DNA from 3 places in the Akkermansia massiliensis genome. Region 1 is predicted to be linked to each of the others. Evidence: riboswitches for the same ligand, from Rfam matches in the RefSeq annotation. Region 1 holds a riboswitch; each other region holds the start of a gene.
What was found. A riboswitch is a leader RNA that binds a small molecule or an ion and turns the genes downstream of it on or off. The one in region 1 is predicted to bind cobalamin.
Positions count from the first base shown of each region.

Region 2: it holds a riboswitch for cobalamin, as region 1 does, so the genes downstream of both, M8N44_RS06255 (sirohydrochlorin cobaltochelatase) here and M8N44_RS02540 (autotransporter domain-containing protein) in region 1, are expected to answer to the same signal.
Region 3: it holds a riboswitch for cobalamin, as region 1 does, so the genes downstream of both, M8N44_RS09885 (ribonucleoside triphosphate reductase) here and M8N44_RS02540 (autotransporter domain-containing protein) in region 1, are expected to answer to the same signal.

Region 1 covers NZ_JAMGSI010000001.1:605,685-613,343, forward strand. The annotation lists gene M8N44_RS02540 (autotransporter domain-containing protein) at 1-2,664, opposite strand, end outside; cobalamin riboswitch at 2,769-2,916, opposite strand; gene M8N44_RS02545 (acyltransferase family protein) at 3,061-4,071, shown strand; gene M8N44_RS02550 (bifunctional adenosylcobinamide kinase/adenosylcobinamide-phosphate guanylyltransferase) at 4,079-4,666, opposite strand; gene cbiR (cobamide remodeling phosphodiesterase CbiR) at 4,641-5,456, opposite strand; gene cobS (adenosylcobinamide-GDP ribazoletransferase) at 5,453-6,193, opposite strand; gene cobT (nicotinate-nucleotide--dimethylbenzimidazole phosphoribosyltransferase) at 6,213-7,253, opposite strand; gene cbiB (adenosylcobinamide-phosphate synthase CbiB) at 7,259-7,659, opposite strand, start outside.
Region 2 covers NZ_JAMGSI010000001.1:1,451,373-1,459,031, reverse strand. The annotation lists gene cbiD (cobalt-precorrin-5B (C(1))-methyltransferase CbiD) at 1-749, opposite strand, end outside; gene M8N44_RS06270 (precorrin-8X methylmutase) at 783-1,445, opposite strand; gene M8N44_RS06265 (hypothetical protein) at 1,452-2,690, opposite strand; gene cobI (precorrin-2 C(20)-methyltransferase) at 2,687-3,394, opposite strand; gene M8N44_RS06255 (sirohydrochlorin cobaltochelatase) at 3,396-4,361, opposite strand; cobalamin riboswitch at 4,374-4,600, opposite strand; gene M8N44_RS06250 (TfoX/Sxy family protein) at 4,854-5,228, shown strand; gene M8N44_RS06245 (TlpA disulfide reductase family protein) at 5,271-6,284, opposite strand; gene M8N44_RS06240 (GNAT family N-acetyltransferase) at 6,449-6,949, opposite strand; gene M8N44_RS06235 (hypothetical protein) at 7,143-7,659, shown strand, end outside.
Region 3 covers NZ_JAMGSI010000002.1:513,829-521,487, forward strand. The annotation lists gene M8N44_RS09870 (hypothetical protein) at 1-111, shown strand, start outside; gene M8N44_RS09875 (phosphoethanolamine transferase) at 466-2,190, shown strand; gene M8N44_RS09880 (glycoside hydrolase family 88 protein) at 2,245-4,479, opposite strand; cobalamin riboswitch at 4,710-4,883, shown strand; gene M8N44_RS09885 (ribonucleoside triphosphate reductase) at 5,036-7,132, shown strand; gene nrdD (anaerobic ribonucleoside-triphosphate reductase) at 7,182-7,376, shown strand; gene M8N44_RS09895 (anaerobic ribonucleoside-triphosphate reductase activating protein) at 7,403-7,659, shown strand, end outside.

The sequences.
Region 1 (7,659 bases):
GGTGTCCGCTCCGGTATGGGCGGCGTCCGCCGCCGCCGTTCCGTTCACGATGAACGTGAGTTCCTGCACTCCCCCCCACGCGTTCAGGCCGCCTTCATAGTTGTGGTAGCCTGCGGAGGAGCCGGAGCCGATCACGATTTCACTGCCGTAATAGGTAACCTCTCCCTTGAAGGCGCCGGAACCGGAGACGGTAGAACCGCTGTTGGTTTCCACGCCGGATAGAACGGTGGAGCCGTTCAGCACCAGATGCCCCGGATTAGCCGGATGGGCGAATGCCTCACCCAGGCGGATGCTCCCGCCTTCCACGCCCAGACTGGCGTCCCAGCCGTCCAGAACGAGGGTGGCGTTGTTGCTGATGACGACGTTTTCCGCCGCATAGGAACCCCTGGCGACAACCTTCACATCCTGTGCCGTGACGTTGAGGTTCGCGAAGGCGCCTCCGTCGGCGGCGGAGGCGCTGTAGCCTGCCGTGCCGGAGTGTTCCCAGTTCAGGGTCTGTTCCTTTTCATCCTTGCCCGCCAGCGTCAGTTGTCCGGAAACGCCGCTGACGGCTCCGGAGGAAATGACGGCGTCCGACTGGCTCAAGTCAGCCTCCCCGCCTTCCAGCACGATGCCGTGCTCAGGCAGGTTTTCCCCGATGATGACCTTGGAGCCTTCCCCCACATGGATGCTTTCTCCGGGGTTGACGACGATGGGGGCGCCTTCACCCAGGAATACCTGGCCCTGGAGGCGGTAGCTCATGCGGTAGTTTTCCAGTTGGAAGTTGTCCACCCTGGCTCCGTACATGGCGGTGATGCCGTTCTTGATCTGGTCCAGCGTGACGACCCAGGCGGAATCCGTGGCGTTGAGCACCGTGGCGCCTACCGTGGCGTTTTGCGCCAGGTCCAGAGTTACGTTCAGGCCGTCAAAGCCCACTTCCAGGGCCGTTCCCGCCGCATTCTGCACCAGGGTCCCGTTGAGCAGCGTCATGCCTTCCGCAATGGTGAGCGTGCCGCTGCCGGAGATGGAGCCCTGGTTGTTGACGACGGCCCCGTCACGGAGTATCTGGGAGTTCCCGGTCAAGGTGACGGCAGAGCCGTGGCCCACGTTGACCCGGTTGAACAGGCCGGCAGTTTTTTCCGTGGAGATGGTCCAGTTCGCTTCGTTGTCCGCACTGCCCACGTTGAGCGTGACGGAGGAATGGTGGGTGGCCGTATCGGACTTGCTGGTGTTGACGGTTGTCCTCACCGTATAGTCAAACAGTCCCGGAGCGGCGTCCGTTCCGGACAGCAGCGTAATGGTATCCACGGAGCCTTCCGCTCCGGAGCCGCCCAGTTCCCAGATGCCGCTGATGGAAGCTCCGGCGTGGACGGTGACGTTGTCCGCCGTGTTTTCCGTGGAGAAGCCGGAACCCGTATTGGACCCGCTGTACAGGGCATACCCCGTTGCTTCGTCCCCCGTCGCCGTTGCTTCAATGACGCCGGTGGAACCGATGGTCGTCGTGATGCCGGCTCCTCCCATCAGGGCCGCCGCCGTGCTGCCGGCAGTTGCCGCTCTGACGGTTCCGTTGATAGTGCCGGTGGTCAGGGAGAATTCCGCCAGCAGCCCGTAGGCTTCCGCAGCTCCCGTGGAGGAGGCGGAGATGAAACCGCTGATGTTTCCCACGGACAGGGAGCCCGTGGAACGTGCCCCGGCGGCCGTTCCGGCCATGGCTTCCGCCCGGATGGAGCCGCCCACATTGCCGATGGTAATATTGGAATGGGTCTGGTAACCCCCTTCTTCTCCGGCGAAGAGGCCGTAGGCGTCCATGCCGTTGGTCGTGGCGGTAACGCTTCCCGTTGCTCCCATGTCGCCCAGCGTGATGTTTTCCCTGGCTTCAATGCCGATGGCGGAAAAGTCCTCGCTTTCATCATTGGAGCCGGAGGCTGCGGTGATTTGACCGTCCAGCCGGGTAATGTTCACCTGCCCGTAGTTGGACTGGATGCCTCTGGCTCCGTAGCCGCCGGCCGTCGCCGCGGAAATGCTGCCGGTGGAGGAAAAGGTGCCGATGTTGACGTCCTTGTAGCGCGGGCCCTGGTAGTCCATGGTATTTCCGTAGGCATACAGTCCCCTCGCATAGTTTCCTGTTCCCAGGTCCACGGAGATTTTGCCGGCCATCGTTCCAATGTCCAGGCGCCCCTGATAGGCGTAAATGCCATTGGAGGAGAAATTGGCCGTGATGGAGATGAGGGCGTCTTCCGTGATCGTTCCGATGGAGAGTATTTTCCCGTAGCTCCGGATGCCGGTGGCATTCGTTCTGGCTGCGGAGATGTTGAATGTTCCTGCTAGGGTGCCGATGTCCACATTGACTCCGGAGGAGGTGTCAATGCCGAAGGCGTTGTTTGCCGTGGAGGAGACGTTGAATACGGCATCCCCGGCAATCGCGCCAATGCTGAGGGTGCCTGATTTTCCCCAGATTCCGCGCACGTTGCTGGAGCCTGTCACGTTGAATGTGGCGGAGACCGTTCCCAGGGCCGCATCTGAGGCGGTTCTGGCTACAGTGGCGTCATAAGCGCCGGCCAGGTCTTCCCTGGCAGTATCCTGGGCATGGACCGTTCCCAGCATGCCGAGGCAGGCCAGGGTCATAGCCACAGCCTGCATCCGGTGCCTGGCGTGGCACGGTGTTTTTTCAGGAGTGTTGAACATTCCGGACTTCAAGGAGGCCGGACCATCATAGTCTGCTCCGTTCAAGCGGAGCGTGTTGGATGAATGCATGTGTATGGTCTGAATGCCGGAATACTCGCCGGCGGTTCATAAAATACTTCGGGGCTGGCGATCTGGCTCATTGCAGGTTTTTAAGCCGTGCAATATACAGTGGCGGTACCGCTCCGGATTCACACCGGATTCCCCATCTATTTCCTGCCCGTACCACGGGCTTCCCGGAAGCGCCTCCGGTTGGTGAGGGAGGCATGGCATGCCTAACATATCCTCCGGACCCTGTCAATTGGAACTTTTTCTTGCGTTTGGCTCCCTGTTTCGTATTGCCATGAAGGACGGCCATGCTATCATGGCGCCCCGGATGTTCGTTATTGTATTTGGCATATGTATGAAGCGTTAACGAACTCTCCTTCACATGCGCCGGGCATCGTCCGGGGAAGGAAACTGACGGAGAAGTGCCGTGACCCGTGGGTAGATATTATCCGTGTGCTGGCCATGTTGCTTATCATGATCCAGCATACTCCCGCTTCTCATGGCTTCACTGTGTATGCAACACGTGCGGGCGTATTTTTCTTTTTCATGGCGGCGGGTTACTTCCTGGCCCGGAAGTATGGGGGCAGCCCGGCCCCGGTGCCCTGGCTTAACTGGAGAAAAGCGTTTCTGATTCTGTGTGCCTATTTGTTTTGGATTTTCGTTTCCATGGCCTTGTTCGGGTTTCCCGCGGACATTGTAAAATGGATGATCGGTCTGGGAATAGGGCGCCCTCCTTTGGGAACTGTTTTATGGTTTTTGCGGGATTTAATGGTGTTTGTGCTGGTTTCAGGAGCGTTATTCCGGATGCCGCGGGCCTGTCTGCTCATTCTGTCCATGGCCTCCCTGGTGCTTTTCAGTACGAGCAATTCCCTTTACTTGTCCTTCGAATACATGGACAAGGTTTTCTGCGTTATCCATCCCAGGGGTTTTGGAGCATTTGCCCTTGGCATGTTTTTGTGCCGTTATTCCCTTGAAGAGTTGAAGAATGCAGTCGGTAAAGCGTGGCTGTACGTGCTGATGGTGTTTCCCGTTATTTTTATATGGGAAATGTACAGCACCGTTCAGGAGTCTGCGTTATCCTTGTGCATGGGCGTGCTGTGGCTGGCATCCTGCGCCTTCTTGATGATGCGGTATTTTCCGGGAATCTCCTCTTTCTGCGCCCGTTTGGCTCCCTCCGTCTTTTTTGTATATGCCGCGCATGCCCTGGTTTATGAGGGCATGCTCAGGCTCGGTTTTCCAAGGGGAAGCTTCTGGATATGGGGAATGGCCGTACCCCTTGTTTTTCTGGCTCTGAGCGGACTGTACTTTTTACTGGCGCGGATGTGTCCGGCAGTGTTGAAGTATATTGCGCTGAAGAATTGACCGTCTGCTATTTTTTTACGGTTACGGGAAGCCCCGCAACCATGAAGTAAACTTCGTCCGCGCTTTTGGCTAGAAGCTGGTTGGCGATGCCAAGCCCGTCGCAGTAGTGGCGCGTTTCCGCGTCCGCCTGGCTGATGCCCATGCCGGTTTCAGAGGAGACCAGAACCCAGGGCACGGGGGATTGGGGGATAAGTTCCTTCAAGGCCTCTATTTCCTCAATCAGCGCTTCCTGGAATGGTTCGTAGTCCGTAGGGTCCTTCTGGGCGTACAGGGTATTGGAGGTGAGCAGGGTTACGCATTCCAGAATGACGCCGTCCACCTGATCCAGCAGGCCGGATTCCCGGACGGCGGCGGCCACATGGCGGGGGCATTCCAGCGTAAGCCAGCTTGCCGGGCGCCGTTCCCGGTGCTTGCGCACGCGGTATTCCATGGATCCGGCTCCGGGCCACACCTCCGCCGTGGCGACGTACAGGATTTTTTTCCCGAATCCGGCGGCTATCTGTTCGGCGTATTGGCTTTTGCCGCTTCTGATGCCGCCCAGGACGAGCGTCATGCGTGCGGGATTGGCGTCAGTGTTTGGAGATGTAGCGTTCATGGGATTCCAGCATGGCCTGGTGGGAGTTCAGAAAGTCGTCCAGGCTGAAGACTTCCAGAGTGATGAGGGGGGAGAAACGGATGTCCCACATGGGGTGGAGGATGGCGTCCAGCGTGGCGGCGGCCATGTGGTGCAGGGATTTGTGGTCCCGTTTTTCCAGCCCGTGCAGGTGGCACATGCGTATGTCCGGCAGCCAGAGCGGCAGCAGTTCTTCCGGCCGCAGGCCTTCCTTCCAGACATGGCCTATGTCAAAGCAGCGGGAATGGGGCGTGGCGGAGACCAGCTTGTCCAGGTAGTCGGTCGGGTGGCGTTCCAGGTTTTCCAGGGCCAGGCATTCCGGAGCGGGCAGATGGGGCGTGATTTGCTCCAGGCTGCGGAGGATGCGTTCCGTTTCACGCTCCGTAAGATGGGGGCGCATGTCCGGGCCGGGAATGTGGTCCGTAACCACGTGCATGACCCACGTGTGGGGCTCCAGTTCCCGGGTCAGGTCAATGGCGCGGATGATGTTTTCCGTGTAGCGGCGCCCTGATTCCTCCGTGGCGAAGCCGCCGTCCGTGGGCAGGTGGACGTTCCACTTGACCCCGGCGTCCGCGGCGATTCCGGCCAGCTCCCGGATTTCCGCCGGGGTAATGAGTCCCTCCCCGTGCTCTCCGGCTTCCAGCAGGAGCAGGGCGATGTCATCCGCGTAATGGACGCATTCCCTGATGGCGGGGACGTAGTAGTCCGGGATGATGAAGGAGGTGCAGCCGATGTTGAGGCCCGGAACGCGGCATTTGTGCGGAGTTTTCATAAGGTGCAGAAGGTGAGCAGGACGAGCCATTCCGTGCATTCCACGGTGCAGCCGAACACGTCCCCGGTGACGCCTCCCAGGCGGCGGCGGGCATACAGGAGCAGGGCCGTGGAACCGGCCAGGGCCGTGAGCAGGGCGTACAGCCCGTGCCATCCTGCCAGCGCGCAGGCAGCCAGGGTGACGGCGGCGGCTATCAGGTCGTGGACGGGGCGCGTCCCTTGCTTGAAGGCTTCCCCCATGCCGCCGGGGCGCGCGCCCGGAAAGCGCATGGCGATGAAGATCTGGCTGCGGGCCAGCAGCCCGGCCAGCGCGCACGCCGTGAGCAGCAGCTCCCATGAACCGCAGGCCGCCAGCGCCGCCAGCGCGGCGCCCTTGAAGGCCAGGTTAAAGAACAGGGCCGTGCCGCCGAAGGTGCCCAGGCGGGAGTCTTTCATGATTTCCAGCCTGCGTTCCCTCGGCACTTCCACGGGCAGTCCGTCCCCGCAGTCCGCCACTCCGTCCAGATGCAGGCCGCCCGTGATGGCTACCCAGCAGGCGCAGCCGATGACGCCGCAGACCAGCGAGGGGAAGAGCAGGGTGGCCGCCCAGGTCAGGCCGCCTGCCAGCCCTCCCACGACGAGACCGACCAGCGGGAGCCATGCGGAGATGCCGTTCAGGTCGTTTTGCAGCGGCCACGGGCCTACGGGCAGCCGGGTCAGGAAGCCGAAGGCGGAGCGGATGGTGGTAATGACGGCCATGGCGCAGGGAAAGGAGGAGTTAGCGCGGAACGGTGATGTCCAGTTCCGGCAGGGTTTTCATTTCAGACAGCACGCGCGTGGCGGCGTCCAGCAGAGGAAAGAACAGGGCCGCCCCCGTGCCTTCCCCCAGGCAGAGGCCCAGGTCCATGTACATGGTGACGCCGATGTGGTCCATGATGAGCTTGTGCCCCGGTTCCGCGGAGTTGTGGGAACCGATGAAGTACTGAGCCGCTTCCGGGCGTATGCCCTGGGCGATGGCTGCCGCCGCCCCGGCAATGAAGCCGTCAATGACGATGGGGACGCGCAGGGAGGCCGCGCCCAGCATCAGTCCGGCCATGGCCCCTATTTCCGGTCCTCCTACCTTCGCCAGCACGTCGATGGCGTCGGAAGGGTCGGGGTTGTTCAGGGCGATTCCCTGTTCGATGAGCTCTATTTTTTTACGGATGACTTCCCCCTTGACGCCGGAGCCGCGCCCCGTCACGGTTTCCACCGGGGTTCCCGTGAGCACGGCCACGATGGCGGAAGAGGGCGTGGTATTGCCGATGCCCATTTCTCCGGCTGCCACGATGTCCAGCCCCCTGGCTTTTTCCTCCCGGGCCATGTCGATTCCCACTTGCAGGCATTCCAGCGCCTGTTCCCTTGTCATGGCCGGGCCCCTGCTGAAATCGTTGGCTCCGTGCATAACTTTTCTTTTCACCAGCCCCGGCAGGTCGCCGAAGTCGTAATTCACGCCCACGTCCACCACGGAGAGGCGGGCTCCCGCGTTGCGCGTGAAGGCGTTGATGGTGCCGCCGCCTTGAAGGAAATTGCGGGTCTGGATGTAAGTGACGTCCGTGGACGTCAGGCTGAGGCCGTGGTCGGCAATGTGGTGGTCCGCGGCGAAGAGGACCACGGCTTTGTCCTTCAGGCGCGGCGCGGGATTGCCGGTCATGGCGGCAATCTGGATGGCTACGGGTTCCAGCTTCCCCAGCGCGAGGGGGGGCTTGGCCAGTATTTTCTGATGTTCCAGGGCGGTTTTGGCGGCCTGTTCGTCCAGCGGGGGAATATGCAGTTTGTTCATGATGGTCAGAAGCGGGGAATGAAGAAAAGGATGAGGGAGAAGACCAGCGTGCCCGCGGCGGCGGTCATCCACATGAGGCGTATGGCCAGGGCCAGGTCACTGACGGCGGCTTCCGTGCGCCCGGTTCCTATCCACGGATAGTCCGCAGGAATCCCCTTGTAGGAGACCGGACCGCCGATGCGGAGGCCCAGCGCGCCCGCGAAGGCCGCCTCGCTCCAGGCGGAGTTTGGGCTGGCATGGGCGCGGCGGAAGGCCCAGCCCGTAGTGAGCGCCCTCCGGGCGGAGGTTCCCTTCACGAAGAGGGCCGCCAGGGAAATGCACGGCAGGATGAGGCGCGCGGGGATAAAGTTGAGCGCATCGTCCGTGCGGGCGGCAAAGGTGCCGAAGCGTCTGTACCGGTCGTTCT
Region 2 (7,659 bases), 850 kb from region 1:
AGGCTTTCCGCAATGAAATCCCCAATGCAGATGAAGGAAATGGAGGGGTATTCCGGCAGGAGGGTCTTCGCCAGCGCGGCGGTGCGGCCCCCGGTGCAGAACACGGCCTTCCTGAAGCCGGAAAGCCGGGTAGAGCGCACGCAGATGCGGATGGTGGCGATGTAGGCTTCATGGCTGTACGGGCGAACGATGCCGCTGGTGCCCAGAATGGAGATGCCCCCCACCACGCCAAGCAGGGGATTGAGCGTTTTCCCGGCGAGCTTTTCCCCGTCCCGCACGGAAATTTCCGCCAGCCAGCACCCTTCCCGCATGCCGGCGCGTGCCAGATTGTCCGTAATCATGCGCCGCGGTCCGTGGTTGATGGCCCATTTGTGCTGCTCGCAGTCCAGGCCCGGCAGCGTGCACAGGCCTATGCCTCCGCCGGAGCGCAGGATGAGGAGGGCCCGGCCAATGGGCAGGAGATAATCTTCCCGGGCGGCCTGCTCCGGCACGGCTGCGCTTACGCGCGCTTCCAGCACGGCTCCATGGGTGCAGTCCGGGTCGTCCCCTCCGTCCTTGACGATGCGGGCGAACCCCGGCGCGCAGTCTGCCAGCGGAAGCGTTCTCGTCTCCCCGTCCGGGAAAAGCAGGGGAAGCGGTCCGTTGATTTCTTCCCCGTTCAGCGTTTTCCATGCGGCCGTGATGGCGGCGGCGGCATTGGCTCCTGTGGAAAATCCTTTCCGGAGCGGCTGGCGGAGGGGGGCGGACATGGATGGGGGACGGCTTTTTGGAATGCGGAAAACTTAGGAGGCGGGCAGGTTTTCCAGAATGGCGTGCAGGGTGGTCACGGCCAGGGCGCTCCCGCCGCGCCGCCCGTCCAGGACAATCTGCGGGACGGGGCACGTCCCGGTCAGCAGCTTGGATTCCACGACGTTGACGAAGCCCACCGGCATGCCTACGATCAGGGCGGGCCTGATGCCTTCCTCCAGCGCGTACCGGGCGATGCGGGCCAGGGAAAGGGGAGCGTTCCCGATGAGGACGATGGCTCCGTCCAGGATGGGGCGCGCTTTTTCCGCGGCGCAGATGGCGCGCGTCCTGCCTGTGGATTTGGCCTGTTCCGCAATGTCGGCATCGGAAATATGGCAGTGGATGTCCTCCCGTGCGTAGCCGGGATGGGCGCGCCTCAGCCGTTCCACGGAAAGTCCGGCGCGGATCATGTTGGAATCGCAAAAGATGGGGCAGTGCCTGCGGAGCGCCTCCAGGGCGGAGGGAATGGGATCATGGCGGAACGCCAGCCCCTCGCCGATGGAAAGGTCCGCCGTGGTGTGGATGAGCCGCCGCATGACCTTCCATTCGGCAGGCGGCAGCTCTTCCCAGCCGTGGAACTCTCGTTCAATGGCGGCAAAGCTTTCCGCCTCAATGGCGGCGGGGGGCATGTCCCAGCGGATGTTAAATTCAGAGGTCATGAGAAGTCAGTGGGTATAGTGGATGAAAAGTCCCGTCAGGGCAATAAGAAGGATGGCCCCGATCATGCGGGAAAGCTGCATGACCACCACGATGGTCAGGGCATCCCGCGTGGGGAAGATGCCCATGGCGGAGGGAAGGTTGCGCCGCAGGGCGCGGATGGGGTTGCCGATGGCGCTGGCTACCAGCATGGCCAGCAGAATCTGGGAGGAGGTGACCATGCCGTGGCTGCGGAGGTTGGCGGCCACCCCTGCGGCCTGGACCAGGCCGCCCATCTGCGCGGCGACGATGCTCATGAGCTCCGCGGGAAAAATGCGGTTCACCCAGTCTGGCACATGTTCCTCCCACCAGGAAAACAGGCCGTTTTTCATCAGCCATTCCACGCCGATCATCAGGGGGACCGTCAGGCAGAGCATCCGGAAAACAAGCGCCAGCACCCGCAGGCACGTCTGGCGCAGGGATGTGCGCCATTCCGGGGAGGCGTGCTCCGCGGCGGCCACGGCGCCGGCATTCCCGGAATCCGGCACGGCGGCGGGGCTCTTCCTGCGGTGGAGGAACAGCACGGCCGCTATGAACAGGAAGCCGAAGCCCATCTGCCACCCGAAGTAGCAGATGGCGGGCAGCCCCACCGCGCCGATGACCGGATACGCCACCCGCAGGGAGTGGGAGACGTAGGAAAGGTAGCTGTTCACCATGCCGCCCGCAATCAGGTTGGAATGAGTAATTTTGCCTTTTGCGTGGCTGCTCACCAGCATGCCGTTGGCGGCGGCATTGGAATAAAGCGCCGTGGGGATGGACAGGCTGATGATTTCCGGCAGGTGGGCCCAGCGGGCCAGTCCGCCGAACAGCTTGCCCAGGGCAAGATGCCAGCGGAAGATTTCAGCAATGCCGCCGATGAAGGCCGCCACGGCCACCAGGCCGATCAGGCTGCCAATCTGGGGAAGGCGCGCCAGAATTTTTCCCGCGCCTGTCTCCGGAACCTGGGTGTTCCGGGAATGATGGCTCTTTTTGGGCGGCGGGGCAGGGCTGGAAGCGGCGGCTTCCGTCTTTTCCCCTCCCGCCTGCGTTTCCCGGGTGGATTCCCCGGCAGGCTTCATGGCTGTGCGGGCTTTTCCCGATCCCCCGGCGCCCATGCCGGCGGGCATGTGGACCACCATGACTCCGGAGGCTGCCAGGGCCAGCGCCAGCCAGAGCCAGCGGAGGGGCCGGCGCCAGGGATAGGTGCGGGAGTGCCTGGTGCGGTTCATGCCTTCTTGACGAACATCAGGGAAAGGTATTCTTCCGGCCTTGCGTCAATGACGTCGATGTCGTCCGTAATAAACTCGTCGGGCATGCCGAGCCTTTCCCCGTAAATGACGCGGATGTCCTTTTCCCGCCGGATGCGCTCCATCAGGCGCGCGCGGCTGCGGTAGGTCTTCATGAGAACGGTGGTGGTTCCGGGCGGGAACTCCAGGGAATCCGCCATCTCCGGCTTGAAGGCGGGAATGACCCGGAGCCGTTCCCCGTTTTCCACCAGTATTTGGCGGCTGCGGGCCGCCAGGGTGCAGAAGGAGGTGACGCCCGGCACCACTTCCGCGTGCAGGCCGGGATTCCGGCTGAGCAGGAGGCTCAGAATATAGCCGAAGGTGCTGTAGGTCATGGCGTCTCCCAGCGTGGCAAAGGCGCAGTCCAGGCCGCGGGAAAGAACTCCCTCAATAATGGCCGTATTCTTTTCAATCTGCTCCTGCCTGGTTCTCGCGTCGCGGGACATGCTGAAAACCAGCTTGCGGAACTCCGCCTTCACGCCGCCCACGGAACGCACCACCGCTTCGGAAATGCTGAAATCGCTGTTGGGTCCGGTCACCGTAAACACCACGTCCACGGAGCGGAAGACGTTGACGGCCTTGAGCGTGAGGTATTCCGGATTTCCGGGGCCGATGCCCACCCCGTAGAACTTTCCAGGGCTGGCCATGTCAATGCGCTTGTTTGGGGGTCATGAGGTCGTCCTCCGTGGTCCGGGCATGGCGGGAGAAAACGGCGCGGATGCCCGGGTTTTCCCCCAGCCCACGCAGGTGGGTCTTGACGGTGAAGCCCTCCTTCCTGAGCATGGAAGCCCAGGAATCCTCCTCATCCCCGCCCAGGTCGTTCTTGGCGTGGTCTCCGGCCACCAGCATGAAGGGGGCCAGCCAGACGGTCTTGGCGCCGGACTTTTTAAGCTGTTCCAGAATGGGGGCCACCCCCCGCGTTCCTTCCACGGTGGCGAAAAACGCCAGGCTGTCGCGGTCGTTCAGCTCGCGGGCGAAGTCGGAAAGCACCATGTCGCAGCGTCCTTCCTGCTGGCCGTGCCCCATGAGCAGGATGGCTTCATCCTTCTTCCGTTCCGCGGGGAAATGCTCCAGAAGGGCCGTGATGGCCTCGTTCCTGTCCCGTTCGCTTTCCAGCAGGGGGCGGCCGATGAACACGTGGTCAAAGCTGTCCGGATGGCGCGCCAGGAAACTGACGATCTGCCTCTCCATCCGGGAAAACTCCTCGCCGGGGGCGATGTGAAGGGACTGGACGCGCAATGTGCGTATGCCTTTGCGGGCCATCTGTTCCAGATTTTCCTCCACGGAGGGAACGGGGGTTCCGCGTCCGGCAAGCTTCCTGCGGATAATGCTTGAAGTATAGCTCCACTTCAGGCGGTCCGGGGCATAATGGGCCAGCATGTCCTTCTCCAGCTCCTTGTAGGAGACGGTAGCGTCCTGGTGGCTGGTCCCGAAGGCCACGAGAAGAAGCCCTTCCTGCCGTGACGGCGCCGCCTGTTCCGCCGGGGCGGGGGACGCTTCCGCCCTGCATGGGGCGGCGGAAAGCACAGGCAGGGAAAACAGGGTGAGTCCTGCAAGAAAAACGGAGGAAAGGGGCAGGAATGCCCCCGGTACGTAAGAGGATGCTTCAATCATGCGTTGATAAGGTATGGTGAACCGGAGCAAGGATATTCGGACTCCGGGTCTCCAACCTCCCCCTCGCCTTCACCCTCCGGAATGGGAGGACTGGCTGACCGGAACGCTGGCGGAAAAGCGTTCCTTGAGGGTTTGTAACCCGATACCGCAGCGCGACTGTTTCCGGTTCTCACGGAATTCCCCGTTGCTTCGGCGTGTTTAATGGCGTTTTTAGCCGTCACTGTCAATGTTTATTAGAACGCCGCCGAATTTCCGGAGACTGGGAAAAAATGTGCGTGGACGGGTAAAAACCGCCTTTTGGCCGTTCCTGCGCCTGCTCTTGGAAAAAATGCAGGTTCCGGATGCGGAAGCGGTGGAAGACGGGGCATTCCGGGGTGCAGAAATCCCGGCGGAAAAGAGAGGGAGGAAGCGCCCCATTCCGTACCGTGCCGGGGCTTTCCAATCCGGTAGGCCGCAGGCCGGAGTTTGCTGCTTGCAGAAGGCGGGGCAGGTATGAGAACATGGAGCATGGCTTCTTCCCCGGATGTTGTAGAATATATCTGTTTCCAGCTCCGGCATGCCGGGGACATTTCCTTCAAAAAAATGTTTGGGGAATACGGCCTGTACTGTGACCGGAAATATTTCGGCCTGGTATGTGACAACCAATTATTTGTCAAAATCACGGAGCCGGGCCTGAAGCTGCTTCCGCAGCAGGAGCAGGGCAGTCCCTATCCCGGCGCCAGGCCGCATTTCCTGATGACGGAACTGGATGATGACCGGGCTCTCTCCTCCTTTGTCCGGGCAACCTGTTCCGTTCTCTCCGCTCCGGATGTCTTATCCGGGAAGAAGAAAAAAGCTTCCGGAGAAAAAAGAAACAGGCGTCCGTAAACGCCTGTTTGTTCCGGATGAAATGCCGTTCGGCTGAAAGGCTTATTTATCTTCCGGAGCCTCTGGCACAGCCAGGGAAGAAAGGCTCTTTTTCAGATTGCCCGCAACGGTCTGCGTGGCTTCATTATCGGACTCCGCGAATTTGTCCACGGCCTGCGTCAGGGATTTGAGGTCGGATTCAGAAACCTTTCTCCCTTTCGCCTTGCGCTGTTCCAGGGCGGAAATCTTCTTGTTGAGGTCGGCCAGCTTCGGCAGGTCCTTGTTCGCCTTCAGAGTCGCCAGCGGTTCGTCGAACTCCTTGACGGAGGGGACCGCCGTCTTGAGGCGCGTGATGGCCGTCACCGCTTCCAGCGGGTTGGACTGGATCTGGGCCTGCACCATGTCCTTGGCGTCTCCCAGCCATTCGTCAAAAGCGGCGCAGACGGCCTGGGCCTCCTCGTCGTCCGTTTTCTTCCGCAGGGGCGTGATCTTGGACTCGATGTTGCTGCCGTTGGAAACGACCGTCTTGGCCAGGGATTTGTACTTGTCCAGCTCCACGCCTTCCAGGATGGGAAGGCCGCGTTCCACCTTCATCACCTCCTTTTTCACCAGGTCGTAAAGCTGGGTGGGATGCCCCTTGGCCACCACCTTTCCGTTGGCCCCGATCAGCACCGCATGCGGCAGGCCGCCCGGGCAGGAGGCCGCCGGAATATCCAGCCCCTGATAGACGGGGAAGGTAATCTTCTTTTCCTCCAGGAACTGCTTCACCCTGGGGGTCAGCCCCTGGCGGTGACTGCCAACCACGGTGAAACCCTTGGATTGGAATTTGTCCTGTAATTCCTGCAAATGCGGCATGCTGGCGATGCAGGGAGGGCAGTTGATGCCCCAGTATTCAAAAAACACCACCTTCCCCTTCAGGTCGGAAGCCTTGATTCTCGGCCCGTGGAGGTGGCTGCCTTCGTCAAAGGATGGGTAGGTGACTTTGGCGCCGTTCCCGTTGTCCGCCGCGTGGAGGAAAGCCGGGGCCGTCATGGCGGCAATGGAGCCGGACAGAATGAGGGCAGTAAAGGTTTTCATAGGATGAATGATGCAGAATCCCGCATTGAGTGTCAAGAAGGAAGCTCGCGCCCCGCGCTGCCTTCTCCGGTTGTTTCCTCGGCTGTCCCGCCTGTTCTGTTTCGACGGGCTGCGCACTTCCGGTCCGGGGAAGCCCGGCGGCCCGTTCCCATGGGAAAAACGCTTCAGGCAATATCCAGCCCCATGATGTAATCCGTCATGTAATAACCGTGGCCGATGTGGAAATCCCCGCGTTCCAGTTCCCGCATCCCCATGCGCCGGTAAAACTCCACCGCCCGGGTATTATAGCGGTTCACGTTCAGGCGCATCAGGCACGGTTCCGGGTGGATGCTCCTGATGTAGCTGACGGCCTGGCGGAACAGGTAGCTGCCGATGTGCAGCCCCTGGAAGCCGGGCAGAACATAAATTTTCTGCAAGTGGAAGACGCCGGGGCCTTCCGGCTGGACGGACAGGTAGCCGCAGTCCTCCCCCTGATGGGAGGCGATGAAATACACGTGCCCTTCCTCCATCTGCTTCTCCAGATTGGCGGGGGAATACATCCAGTCCATCATGAAATCCATCTGCTCCTGGGAAAGGAGGTCCCGGTAAGTGGCCGGAAAAGCCTGGAGGGCCAGTTCATGAATCAGCATGATGTCGTCCTTGGCGGCTTGGCGGAGTGTTGGCATGGCGGGAATATTACACGGAAAAGCCCCGGATGAAAAGGGCCTCTTCCACGTTCCCGGCGGAATTTTCCGTCCATGGCCCACTTTCCCCTCCCTATTCCGCCGGGGACGCCGTATGCTGGATGACACAGGCTTTTTTGACGGAAACCGGGGGGAAATCCTGTCTGTATTGTGAACCCTGCATGCATGCCAAATCATGAGAGAACCCATTCCCATACAACAATGGCTCCCCGCGGGGCCGCTGAGGGACATGGGTGAAAAATACGTGAGCGGCCTTCCGGACGTGGCGCAGAACCCCATCGGCCCGGAATCCCTCATGCACCAGTCCGACCACTCCTGGACGGAATACCTGGTGGCCTACTCCCTGCTGTATCCGTGGGTGGTGATCGCGCTGGGCCTCCTGGGCGGGCTGGCCCTGGGGGCCTACTACCTTTTTTGCCGCCGCCGGGAATACGACCACCGCATTTTCTGCTCCAAATGCGGCACCATGATGTACCCGTGCGGCCTGCACTGCCCCAAGTGCGGCACGTCCAATCCCAAACCCCGCGCCCTGAACTGGATTGGTTATTCCAGGCTGCGCACCGTGATTCCGTCCACCGGATGGAAAAGGCATGAGGAAGTCCTCCGCAGCTACCGGCGGTGCTTCTACTGCGGCCAGCCGCTCCATGAGCCTACGCTGAACCAGCGCTGCCCCGCCTGCGGAAAGGCGGTGC
Region 3 (7,659 bases), on a different contig from region 1:
GCTGCGCCCAGCACGGTTCCGGGAACAAGCCCCAGGCCGGAAGCCGCTGCGACCCAGGGCAATGACACGGCCCCCACGACACAAATACAGGCGGCTCCTTTCACAGCTTGAGGACATTGCAGCACAACGGGCTGATTTTCCATAAGCTTCCCTATACCCTCCCAAAACCGGGCCTGTCAACTACAACCGGAAAGTCCCCTCTTTCCGTCAACCCCGCATGCCGGACGGGCTGCCCCCACAACCAATTGCCCCCACGACCAATTGCCTGCGCCGCCATCCGCACCAAGCCCCAAGCGCAAAAAATGGCGGATGCTATCGGCACCGCCGTTTCAACGGCGGTTCCCTTTTCCTGCCTGGGCCCTTCCATGAAAAGGCGTTCCGCCACATTCTGCTTGAGCATCACCGTGAAACCCTTACAATGGCTCACCCCTTCAAGCAGGAAGAATACTTTATCCTTTCTTTGCGATGACCCCTCCCCATGCATCCACCCGTTCCGCAGAACGGTACGCAGGCCGGCCAGGCGCTCTTTCCGCCGTCTTCCAGGCTCTTCGCGCCGCGTTCTTTCCGCGCCGCATGCGCTGCCTGTGGGCAGCCGGACTCGCGGCGGCTCTGGTGGTCAATCCTTATGTGCTCAATGACGGCCAGAGCGTGCTGATGAGCTGCATGGGCATCGCCTGTTCCGCCTCCCTGCTCTGCGGCACCATCCTTCTCTGCCTGAAATACCGCTTTACCGCCTACGTCGTCCTTCCGGCCATCATCCTGTTCAACGCGGGCCTGTACATGATGCAGATGCGGTACGGGCTGACGCTGAACCTCTCCGTCCTTTCCAGCATGGCGGAGACCAACTTCCGGGAAGCCTGCGCCTTCTGCACCGCCGCCTCCGCCACCGGGGCCCTGCTGCTGGCGGCCTTCATTTACCTGGCCATTTACTGGAGCCGCCGTTCCCTGCGCCAGAAGGCCACGTGGGGCGCGCTGGCGTGCATCTGGAGCCTGTACGGAATCTTTCTGCTGCTGGGCATTCCGGCCACCTCCTACAGCTCGGAACCCCTTTACCTTTACTACACCTCTGACAAGGCCAAGGGCTGGCCCCTCGTGGACTTCGTGATGGCGTACAAGCTGGCGGACGAATACGTCACCCAGGACGCAAGCCGTTTCAATGAACTCCGGAACCTGCCGTCCTGCGCGGAACCCCTCTCCGGATGCGACGCTCCGGACGACCTGGCCGTGGTCTTCCACATGGGCGAGAGCGTGCGCGCGGACCACCTTTCCCTCAACGGCTACCACCAGAACACGATGCCCCTGCTTTCCCGGGAACCCAACGTCGTTTCCTTCCCCCACGCCACCTCCTTCGGCATCGTGACCAGGATTTCCGCCATCGGCATGTTTACGGATGCGGAACTGTCCCGCCGCCGCCCCGCCCATTCCTCCTTCATTGACCTGTTCAACAAGCACGGTTTCCGCACCGTCCGGATCATGGACCTGTGCGGAGACTCCATCCATGACTATTCCCTGGGCATCCTGACCCGGAACTGCCGGGAACGGAAGCAGACGCCGCCCATGCACGAAACGCCCGGAATGATGCAGGAACGCACCTCCCTGGTCATGGAGGAATCCCTGAAACGGCACGGCCGGGAAAAACAGCTTTACGTCATTTACAACAACGGCAGCCACATGGCGTTCAGCTACCCCGCACAGGCGGAACGCTTTACCCCGGCGTCCTGCAACATGGACGACCCCAAGGCCCGTCTGGAAGAAACCGTCAATGCGTATGACAATTCCATCGTGGACCTGGACGCCTCCGTCCACCGCATGATTGCACTGTTGAAGGACAGGCCGGCCATTTATTTTTACTGCTCCGACCATGGCGTGGCGCTGGGCGAGGAAGGAAAAATGTTCCAGGGGCATGTTCTGCCGCCTGTTTACCGTCCCGCCATGTTCGTGTGGTATTCGGACGCCTTCGCCTCACGCTACCCGGACATGGTGCGCGCGCTGAAGGCCAACCGCCTGAAAGCCGTCTCCCACGACCACATTTTCCACACCCTCCTTTCCCTGGCCTCCATCCGGTCGGAAGTCGTCCGGAACGGCCTGAATCTGGCCTCTCCGGACGCCCGGGAAACCCCGGCCCCCCTCCAGCCGGAAGTGCTGGCGGAATGGCTGGCCGCTCCCGCACCGCCGCAGCCGCTTCCGTAAAAAAGATGGAAGCTGCCGTCATCCTCTGCGGGGAACGGCAGGATAGGACGAACTCTACCGTACCCGGACTCGCAGGGGATGCCTGACGCACTCCCGGACGCGGCGTGCCTCCGCCTCCCAGGCGGCAGAGGATTTGAACGGAGAAGCCTTGTCCCAAACCGCCCCCATGTACCACTCAAAGGGCTTTCCGTTCGCCGCCTCCCTGATCCAGTAGGTACAGCCTTCCGAGTCCACTGCCCCGCCTTCCGGACCCCAGGGAACTATCACGGCGGTTCCCAGGCATCCGTCATTCTTCCGGGGCCTGCTCCATGCCGTCATCAAGCCGCCGTCCTCCCGGTCCTTCGTGACCGTTTCATAATCATTCCTGCCCTTTCCGGTATCCATTCCCACGCCGGCCTTCACCGTTTCCGCCCCCCGGATGGTCAAGGTGCTGCGGACTTTGGAAAAACGGCTTCCTGCGTCCAGAGCCACCCTCCGCGTCTCCGCCACGCGTACGCCGCCGCCAATGTCCCACGGCGCATAAACCACCTCAAAAGCGGTCTGGACCGGACCGTTGTACAATGCCCGCGCGCTGGCCCAGTTTCCGGATGCATGCGGTTTCCCATCCCTGAACACGGCAATGCCGCCGCAGCCCCGTCCCGGCCCTACGTTGTACATGTCCAGTCCCCTGCCATGATCCCGGTGGTAATCCCCCCGCTTGTAGAATTCATTGATGACGGGAGCACCCGCGCGCTTGCTCCATACATCCGTTCCGCTGGAAACCAGGCCCTCCCCCTCAGGGGCCGGCCTGGCAACGGCCGGACCGTAAATCCGGTGCGCCGTAAGATCGTTCTCCCACGCGAAATCATCCAGGCGTTCCGGGACCAGGCGGCTGAAACAGACGTCCGCGGAAGGAGCCGCCTTCAGGGAGGAATCGTTCAGAATCCAGAAATCACGGGCCGTTCCGGGCCGGAAATTGCTCTGGAACAAAAGAGTATCCGTCCTTCCGTCTCCATCCGTATCCGCCAGTTGGTGCGGGATGACGCGCCCGTGGCGGACGTCAAACACGCGAAGGGCGGCGGCATTCCCGGAAGTTCCGGACGTCCAGGGCACCGACACGGTTTCAGCAGGACGGAACTTGGCCAGTGGGTTCGTGACGGTTACAGTCTTTCTCTGCGGATGGTCCCGGCCAATGACGTATTTGCGCAGTTCGGTGCCGGCCATCAGGTAGGCGCCCGCGCCGTATGCTTCCGTATCCTCCCCGGAATAATGGCCCGGCTTGTCGGCAATGGGCTGCACCCAGCCCAGCGCGCCTTCCGCGTTGACGGAATCACAGGCGGCCTTCCACGCCCTGCGGATGACGGGAAGATATTCATCCGCATCCAGATACCCCTGGTTCACCCCCCACAGCATCCCGTACATGATAAAGAGGGTGCCGCTCATCTCCTTCAAGGGGGGCTCTTCCGGGTCCAGCAGGCTGGCGTGCCAGGAACCGTCGGGCGACTGGCATTTTTTCAGGGATGCCGCCATACGCTTGAGCAGATCCTCATAAAAGGGGCGGGAAGGCCAGTCCGCGGGCATGTCCTGAAGAATAAGCGGCAGTCCGGCAATCACCCAGCCGTTGCCCCGGCTCCAGAACATCTTTTTCCCATTAGCCGCCGGAATGGTGAAGTAACGGGAATCACGGAAAAACAGCCCTTCCTTCCGGTCAAAAAGATAGTCGCAGGTGAGCTTGTATTCCCTGTCCATGAATTCCAGATACCGGCGGTCTCCGGTATAGGCCGCCAGCTTCACGAACACGGGAGGGGACATGAACAGGGCGTCCGACCAGCTCCAGCGGTCCTGGCAGCCGGGAGTCCCGAACTGGAGGGAAGCGGAGGAGGGCCGGTTCATCACCCCGTCCAGCACGGCGCGTATTTTCTCCGCCGCAGCGGTATTTCCGTCTTCCATCGCCATCTCCATCCAGGCGTGGCCCACGGCGTGATCGTCCGCATGGTAATGCCGTTTCAGGGTTCTCCATTCCTGTTCCCCTCCTGTTTTCCTCAGCAGCGGCAATCCCGGCCCTTCCGGGACGGCCAGGCCATACTGCACCAGGCCGGAATAAAAGGCGCCGTAGGTCCAGTGCAGCGGCGAGCGTTTTCTGGGATGCTCCGCCTGCCATTTCGCCACCAGGCGGAGATTATCCCGGATGGTCTTTTCATTCCAGTCCGCGGGAGCGCCGGAAGCGGGGCTCCCCGCAGAAAGCGCGGGAAGAACCAGCAGCAGGAAGGATTTACGCCATCCGTTTTTTGAAAAGGAAAAGAAATTCATTTGACTGGTACGGAAAAAGCCGCGCTGAAATTTCTCCGTGAGGAATGAATCTTCCCTTTTCGGCCTGTCCCGTTTTCCCCCGGTCCCCGGAAAGGGGAGGCAAGGGCACATATGGTGCCATGACGGAAGGGAATGCCGCGTTATCAACCATTCCCTGCAGCATATATACAACATATTGTATCATTATAAATATTTAATACATTATTTATACATTTTCCTTGCGGGGGCTCTCTTTCTGTGGTTCATTGCGTTTCAGCGCAGGTAACGGAAGACGGTGAAAATCCGTCGCGGACGCGCCGCTGTAACCGGTAGACGATGGACCGGACACTGACTGCCAGCAGTCGGGAAGTCCCCATCACATGTCGCACCGGAAGCCAGAAGACGACCTGATGCCCCCGTATCCCATCCCGCGGACAGGATGAACATACGCACAGGTCCTCATCGTGCCCCTTGTTAAAAATGCACGCATGCGGCGGCCCCTGCCTATGATTTTTCCAGGCTTTTGCCCAGGCTCGCGGATGAGCGGTCATCATCCCTTCCAAGCGAGACACCCACCATGGCAACAAGCATCATCAAGCGTTCCGGAAAAAAGGAACAATACCAGGGCTACAAAATTGAGGAAGCCGTCAAGAACGCGTTCCACAGCTCCGGCACCGCCTACAACCGTTCCATTTACGAAGAAGTGGAAGCCAAGCTGAGCCATCAGGACTGCGCGCATGTGGAAGAAATCCAGGACATGATAGAACGCGCCCTGTTCCGCTGCGGATACTTTGACACGGCCAAGACCTTCATCACCTACCGCTTCCTGCACAAAATGCAGCGCGAACAGCTCGGGGGCCTCTATTCCGGCAACACGTACGTGGACTGCAAGCAGACGGTGGAGGAATACATCGGCCAGAGCGACTGGCGCATCGCCGCCAACTCCAACACCACGTATTCCAACGCCGGCCTCATCAATAACACGGCGGGAAAGGTGATTGCCAACTACTGGCTGGACCAGGTTTATTCCGCACGGGAGGGGGCCGCCCACCGGGAAGGGGACTACCACATTCATGACCTGGACTGCCTGACCGGGTACTGCGCCGGGTGGAGCCTCCGCAACCTGCTCAACGAAGGATTCAACGGCGTGCGCAGCCGCGTGAACAGCAGGCCGCCGCGCCACTTCCGGGAAGCACTGGGCCAGATGGCCAACTTTCTGGGCATTCTGCAAAGCGAATGGGCCGGAGCCCAGGCCTTCAGCTCCTTTGACACCTTCCTGGCGCCTTACGCCTTCAAGGACCAGGCGGATTTCACGCGCATCAAGAAGGACATCCGCAGCTTCGTCTACAACCTGAACGTGCCCTCCCGCTGGGGGCAGTCCCCCTTCACCAACGTCACGATCGACTGGACCGTGCCGCGGGACCTGCGGGACCAGGCCCCCTTCAGCGGCGGGGAGCACCTCTTTGAAGGGGTGGAGGACCCGGGCCTGCTCTCCCTGGCGCGGGAACGCGGCGTGAACAAGCTGACAGAGCTGACCTACAAGCATTTCCAGAAGGAAATGAACCTGATCAACAAGGCCTTTTACGAGGTGCTCACGGAAGGGGACAGCACCGGGCAGCCCTTCACCTTCCCCATCCCCACCGTCAACATCACGGAAGACTTTGACTGGGAAGGGGAAAACGTGCCGCTCCTGTTTGAAAACGCCGCCAAGATCGGCTCCTCCTACTTCCAGAACTTCATCGGCAGCCAGTACACCGTGAATGAAAACGGGGAACGCGTGCCGGACGAACGGGCCTACAAGCCGGACGCCGTGCGCTCCATGTGCTGCCGCCTCCAGCTGGACCTGCGGGAGCTGCTCAAGCGCGGCGGCGGCCTCTTCGGCTCCGCGGAAATGACCGGCTCCATCGGCGTGGTGACCATCAACCTGGCCCGGCTGGGCTACCTGTTCAAGCAGAACCGGGAAGCACTGTTCGCCCGGCTGGGGGAACTGCTGGACCTGGCCAAATCCTGCCTGGAAAAGAAAAGAACCTTCGTCCAGGAAATGTACGACCGCGGCCTGTACCCCTACACCAGGCGCTACCTGCCCACCTTCCGCAACCACTTCTCCACCATCGGGGTCAACGGCATGAACGAACTGCTGCGCAACTTCTCCAACGACTCGATGGACATCACCTCCGAGGAAGGCAGGACCTTTGCGGAGGAAATCCTGGAATTCATCCGCCTGCGCATGCAGGAGTACCAGGAGGAAACCGGCAACCTGTACAACCTGGAAGCCACCCCTGCGGAAGGCACCACCCACCGCTTTGCCCGGGAGGACCAGAAGCGCTATCCGGACATCCTCCAGGCCGGGCCCGTGGGGCAGCGTTACTACACGAACAGCTCCCAGCTCCCCGTGGACCACACGAGCGACCTGTTCCGTGCGCTCCAGCTCCAGGACGAACTCCAGTGCTGCTACACGGGGGGAACCGTCTTCCACATGTACATGAATGAAGCCATCAGCTCCCCGGAAGCCTGCCGGGACATCGTCCGCAAGGTGCTGACCCGCTTCCGCATGCCGTACCTGACCGTCACCCCGCTCTTCTCCGTCTGCGACAAGCACGGCTACCTGCGCGGGGAGCACCAGTACTGCCCCTTCTGTGATGAAGAGCTGCTCCACATCCACAGGCATGAATAACCCTTTTCAACCAGCCGCCTCGTTTCAAAACCCAGCCATCAATACGACAATGACCAAACAGGAAATATTAAGCAAATACGCACAGGACCGTACCCGCTGCACCGTTTACACGCGCGTCATGGGCTATCACCGCCCTGTGGAAACCTTTAACGCCGGCAAACAGGGCGAATTCCACGACCGCGTCCACTTCGTGGAACCGGACCGTCCCTGCTCCTGCTCCGCCCAAACGGAACAGCCGCGGTAATTTTCCCAATAACATATGCGAAGTCAATGGGAACGGGCCGGGGCATAGCGGACATCACGCCGCTCACCTTGCTGGATTTTCCAAACAAGGTGGCCTGCATCTTCTGGCTGAGAGGCTGTAACTTGTTTTGTCAGTACTGTTACAACGTCTCCCTGGTCAGAGGAACGGGCTCTCCTGCCGGAGACCGGACGGACTACCTTGATTTCCTCAGAGATCGGGTGGGATTTCTGGACGGGGTAGTCCTGTCCGGCGGCGAGTGCACGCTGTGTCCCGACCTTATCCC